Linked DNA regions of Limnospira fusiformis SAG 85.79. The protein of the gene in region 2 binds, or shares a complex with, the protein of the main gene of each other region. Links are inferred from orthologs where the notes say so. Each region holds a gene or a part of one and is shown on either strand. Other genes may lie near its edges. The genes, in order: rpsF and rpsT.

What was found.
Region 1: rpsT (region 2) and rpsF share a complex: the UniProt entries of both Bacillus subtilis proteins name them as parts of the 30S ribosomal subunit. The link is inferred for Limnospira fusiformis SAG 85.79 from one-to-one orthologs.

What each region holds. Positions count from the first base shown.
Region 1 is NZ_CP051185.1:4,877,020-4,880,067, reverse strand. What follows is about bases 192-2,906. They hold rpsF (30S ribosomal protein S6), read right to left. Parts: upstream 1,867-2,906; coding sequence 1,516-1,866; downstream 192-1,515. Other genes in these bases: HFV01_RS22980 (glycosyltransferase family 2 protein), read right to left, coding at 2,226-2,906; HFV01_RS22990 (Npun_F5560 family protein), read right to left, coding at 815-1,369; HFV01_RS22995 (PAS domain-containing hybrid sensor histidine kinase/response regulator), read left to right, coding at 192-719. Also shown: more of HFV01_RS22995, read left to right, coding at 1-191; more of HFV01_RS22980, read right to left, coding at 2,907-3,048. UniProt on the Bacillus subtilis protein: Binds together with bS18 to 16S ribosomal RNA.
Region 2 is NZ_CP051185.1:5,077,304-5,080,345, reverse strand. Bases 19-2,727 are described here. They hold rpsT (30S ribosomal protein S20), read right to left. Parts: upstream 1,678-2,727; coding sequence 1,360-1,677; downstream 19-1,359. Other genes in these bases: hisD (histidinol dehydrogenase), read left to right, coding at 2,000-2,727; HFV01_RS23740 (TatD family hydrolase), read right to left, coding at 360-1,166. In the rest of the region: more of hisD, read left to right, coding at 2,728-3,042. UniProt on the Bacillus subtilis protein: Binds directly to 16S ribosomal RNA.

The DNA.
Region 1 (3,048 bases), 200 kb from region 2 along the record:
CACTATCAGCTAGTAATGTTATTTTAAACCAAAAAGAAGCTCGTTTAAACCTTGATGCGAGGGAAGGTTGTTATGTAATGATTACCGTCTCTGATACGGGAACTGGCATTACCCAAGAAGTCTTAGACCGGATATTTGAACCGTTTTTTACTACCAAAGAATTTGCTAAAGGTAGTGGCTTAGGACTATCCACAGTCCTAGGTATAGTTAAGGGTCATAATGGCTTTATTGACGTTGATACTCAAATGGGTTGCGGAACTACTTTTAGAGTTTATATACCCGCCTCAGAGGACACAGAAACTACGGTTTATGAGCATTTAGAATTAATTACAGGTCAGGGTCAACTAATTTTAGTGGTTGATGATGAAGAACCTATCCGAGAAATTACTAAAGCGAGTTTAGAGAGTTTTCAATATCAAGTTTTGGTAGCAAGTAATGGAGTTGAGGCGATTAAAATATACCGTCAATATTTAGAGCAAATTGACTGTGTGGTTATCGATATTATGATGCCTGTTATGGCTGGCAAAACTACTATTAGGGAGCTAAAATCCCTGAATCCTCAAATTAAAATTGTCGGAATTAGCGGTTACTTTTCAGTAGATATAGCCAAAGATATAGCTGAGTTAGGAGTTGATATATTTTTAGCAAAACCTTTCACCACACAGGAGTTATTAGAAGTGCTGCAAAAATGCCTTAATTCTAGTCCCCCAAAACCCTAGGCACTTGATTCATAAAAATAAAGGGGTTTGTTCTGCGATGCTCCCTAGAACCGACCCCTAAGTTTGACGAGGTTTGACCCTGACTCAGGAAAAAATCATGCCTTCCCTAAACTAGGAAACTCGATTACAGTCTGAGTTCCTGGCTGAAAAGTTGGCAGATCTAAATTGCCGGGACGGCGACTCTTTTGAGCCAGACGATAGGTAACACTTTGTAGTTCTGCGTGCAGTTGCCGATTTTCCCGTTGCAGTTTTTCCACCCTTTCCATGACCTCTTCGAGGCGTTCTGAAAACTTCTGGCGGTAGACTCCAGGTAATTCTTGAACTACCTGTTCCAGCATTCGAGAGCGATCGGTTAACTCCTGGACAGACTGTCTAAGTTGGTAAACTTCCAGATCCCGCTCATTGATCTGGTCTTGATAAAACTTAACCTGTTCCTCTACTTGCTGGAGTTGTTCCCGCAAGGACTTCATCTGAGCCTGGTGTCGCTCGGCCATTTCTGGATCTGGCGCTAAATTAGCATTTCCCTTCACCAGACGGAATAATTCTTGAGATAACTGCTGCACCAGTTGATCTCGCATTTTTAACTCTTCACTCAGCCGCGCGACTTCTGCTGTGAGTTCCTGGGAGTTGGGATTATTTTTCTGGCTCATGATAACCAATGGCTCCTATAAACTTCCAATATGCCCCCTAAAATACTCCCAATTCCACCCAATCGGCAAGAGAGAGACAAAAGGAGTATCCCCGGGTCGCGAATTGGCACGGCTAACCGTCACCAACTCCTGACCTGACTTGAGCTTTACACCTCTTGGGGTTCGGCTTCTGGTTCGGCTTCGACTTGGACAGCAGATGGGGTGACATCTTGTTTAATCGTCAGATAACGAATTACATCCCCACCTATACGCATGGCTCTTTCCATGACTTTAATCTGGTCGCTGTCGCCACCTTCATAGTTCATCTGGATGTAAATGCCTTCGCGATACTTGTCGATATCATAAGCTAAACGACGCTTACCCAAATTTTGCACCTCAAGATTTTGTGCGCCATGTTCCCGCAGGATGTCTTGATATTTGGCTCGCGCCGCCTCTAGCTGCTCCTCATTTAAGTCAGAGCGCAGGATATACATGGTTTCGTAAATAAAAGGCTTCATTCTAATGATACTCCTTATGGACAATTCAGGCTTCTACCCAGAAGCAAGGATCTATACATTCTACATTAGTTCCCTGCACAATACAATCAACAGCAAAGTTGATTTTTTATTCAATTTTTTTAAAATTGTTCAGCCAAATCACGGTCGGGGGTTGACAAGCGCCGGGAACTAATGGTATGATTTGGGTATACTGTAAAATAATGGAATTATAACCCCAAATAAATTTTTTTAAAATGTTTCCATTATTTAAGACAATAGCATAAGTCAACCGTAAAAGCAACCCCCCGGCTGGGAGGGCTGGGGGGACTTTTTGACAAGTTTTACAAAACTTAACATAATTTCCGAGGACGAGATAGGGTCTAGGGGTATTGGAGACTACTCATGACCCATTTTAATAAGTTTTGCCACTCAGGAGATGTAGATAAATGATCGACATCGAAAATAGCATCGACACTTTCTGAATACTGAGTAAAACTTTCGACCCAATTAATGACGGTTTCAATAGGTAGAAAAGGACTATAAGACCATGAGCGCTGTAAATATTCGACCATCTCAGTATTGAACCCAGTATGGTATAAATACCAGGAACTCCAGACCAAGGTACTATAGCGAACCCAGTCCTCAATTACTTGAATTTCCAAGGGTATATCTGGCAAATTAAAAAATTTATCGAGGACATAATTAATAGACTTGGCTTGAGAGATACCATCTCGCATAGTATTGCGATCGTGCTGACGATAGCACACAGTCGATCGCTTCAGCCAAGCGCTGCGATACCCGCTGGAGGCCAAACGCAAAATCAAATCGACATCCTCCGCATGAGCCAACCCAGGTTCAAACCCTCCGACGGTATCCAAAGCCTGGCGGCGGAACATCAAAGTTCCCATAGTCCCCAAAGGCTTCCAGCGCAACCAATTCTCTAAATTCAACTCAGCGACCATTTCCCAAGGCTGAACATCGATCAGCATTTCGCCAGTTTGGTTAACCCTGCGCCAACCACTATGGACGATCGCCAATTCGGGGTCAGCATCAAATACAGCGAGTTGGCTTTGGAGGGTATCGGGAAAAAAGTAATCATCGGCATCGAGAAAAGTGATAAACTCACCCCTAGCCAAACTCAGACCATGATTTCGCGCCACGGAAACCCCTTGATTATCCTGATAAACATAGCGAACTTGGCTG
Region 2 (3,042 bases):
TTTCAGCTTGTAATCTCTGGCTAAGAAATGCAGTTCTAGTTTCCCTGTATAATCACTGATGGGCGAGAAACTTTCTAATTCTTCAATTAGCCCGGTTTCTAAAAACCAACGAAAACTCGATCGCTGAATTTCAATTAAATCAGGAAGTTCAAATGCGGATTCGTATTGGGTTGTGTTTATCATGGTTTCTACAGGTCTGCTGGGATGTTCAAGGTCTGCTGGTATGTTAGGGTTAGGCGAAATCAGGGTTACCCCTACCACATCATCGCCCCCATTGAGTATCGATATATCCCCACCTCTGGGCAATTGCTCAATGGCTCGTCGGGCCATTGGGGAAATTTGGGAGTTGATTTGTTTGATTAGGGGGTTAGTTTACTAGGAATGACGGACAAGCCAAATAATTCCGAGGCATTTTTAGTAGTCTGCTGACTCAGAGTTTCTAGGGATACACCCCGGAGTTCGGATACTTTTTCGGCAACGTATTTCACGAAGGCGGGTTCGTTCCGTTTACCTCGTCGAGGAACCGGAGCTAGAAAGGGGCAGTCAGTTTCAATCAATAGCCGATCGCTACTAACCCGACGAGCAGATTCCTGAATTTGGGTAGCATTTTTAAAGGTTACCGTTCCGCTGAAACTAATGTAAAACCCCAAGTCTAAAAACCATTGCATTTCTTCAGGACTTCCACCCCAACAGTGCATAACACCTCGCACGGGACCATGATCTTTATCATCGAAGAAATCCCGCAACAGTTCCACCATCGAGGCGGCTGCATCTCGACAGTGGATAATTACGGGTTTATTTAGTTGGCGAGCTATTTCCAGTTGGGCTTGGCAAATTTCCTTTTGACGGGCTTCATCCTTAGCCTTATAAAAGTCTAACCCCGTTTCCCCGATCGCTACTACCCTCGGATCAGATTCAGCTAGAGTCCTAATTTCACTGGCTGTGGTTTCTGTCCATTTCTCTGTATCCAGAGGGTGCAACCCTACGGCAAAGGATAGTTCTTCTACTTGGTCGGCGATCGCCCTGATTTCGGCAAATTCCCCTGGATGAACACAGGAGTGTACCAAAGACACCACTCCAGCAGACCGCCATCGCTGCCGGATACCTCCGAGGTCTGTAGCCAGACTCTTGAAGTTAATGTGAACGTGAGTATCAATTAGCTGCATCTGGTGCTATCTGTCCTTCAGCATAGTTCCCAGCCTTTCGGCTAATATTTTAGCCAACACTGTTGGATTTTTGGTGATCACCGTTTTCTGGGATATCCCATTTAGCATAGCCATCCACTGAAGTTATAGGTTTTTCAACCCCTCACTTCAGTGCGACTTGCTGACATACTCGCGGACGGCACGAGGTTTCCCCCTAGGAGGCTGTCGCTTCCTGGGCGCTAGAATTAGGCTGGTGTCGTTTCAAGAACCGAGCTAATCTCGATTTTTTCCGTGCCGCATTGTTCCGGTGCAGAACACCTACCTTAACGGCTTTATCGATTTTACTGGTGGTTGCTGACATCCGCTGCTGGACTTCCTGCAACGCTTCATCGCTGGGATCAGCCGCATATTGCTCAACAGCGGCAAAATATTTTCTCATGAGAGTCCTGACGGCTGAATTATAGGTTCTATTCCTCAGCCGATTGCGTTCAGCAATTTGGACTCGTTTAATGGCAGATTTGATGTTGGCCATGGCTTCCGGTGTAGGACTACGCGGATCTTTGATAATCAAGATTTCCAGAAATACCAATATAGCACGTCAATAGGGGAATTTGTGCATTAAATTTTTATTTTGCCAATACGGGGGCGCAAAAGTCCAGATGAGGGCTGAAGATCTCGGAGTCAGGCAGAGTCTGTGAATCCGCGTTACACTATATAACAAACGCGGGTTATACTGAAAGTTAGGCTGACCTGGTTCGGCTTAATTAGGTATAAAAGAAATTTAGCCCCATCCGGGTTGCTCAATTCCCTTGCGTTTTGGCTAGTAACTTCTACGGTTTGCACTCCTAATCACCATGCTGCGAATTATTACTCAGTGGGTTGAAGCACAATCAGAACTGCGACGCATCGCCAGTCGTACCCATGATGATACTGTTATCCATAAAGAAGCTACGGTGCGAGAAGTTCTGCAAACCGTGAAGCGACAAGGGGATAAAGCACTGCTGCACTACACCCAAGAATTTGACCACAAAACTCTGACCCTGGAACAGTTGCGGGTCAGTGCTTCGGAGTTGGATGTCGCTTATCAACAGGTTAATTGCGAACTTCTCGATGCAATTCGGTTAGCAAAAAAACAGATTGAGGCATTTCACCGCCAGCGTGTTCCTAAGTCTTGGGTTCAGTTTGGCGATGATAATGTGGTTTTAGGTAAACGATACACCCCTGTTGACCGGGCGGGTTTATATGTGCCGGGAGGCCAAGCGTGCTATCTCAGTACGGTTTTAATGAATGCTATTCCGGCTAATGTGGCTAAAGTGCCTCGCATTGTGATGGTAACTCCCCCAGGCATTGATAATAAGATTAGTCCGGCGATTTTGGTGGCGGCTCAGGAAGCTGGAGTCCAGGAAATTTATCGGGTAGGTGGCGCTCAGGCGATCGCTGCTTTGGCTTATGGTACGGAAACTGTGCCGAAAGTTGATGTGATCACAGGTCCGGGTAATATATATGTAACGCTGGCGAAAAAATTGGTTTATGGTACTGTCGGTATTGACTCGCTGGCGGGACCGTCTGAGGTGCTAATTATTGCCAATAGTATCGCCTCCCCTGTTCATGTGGCCGCGGATATGCTGGCTCAGGCAGAACATGATACAATGGCGGCGGCGATTTTGTTGACGACAGACTCGGCTTTGGCTCGTCAGGTGGTGGCTGAGGTGGAACGACAGCTTGAGCATCACCCGCGCCGAACTATGACGGAAAAGGCGATCGCTCACTATGGCTTAGTGGTGGTGGTGGACTCCCTAGAAGCAGCCGCTCAGTTATCTAATGAATTTGCTCCCGAACACCTAGAGCTAGAAGTTGAGGAGCCGTGGGAACTATTAGAACACATTCGCCATGCGGG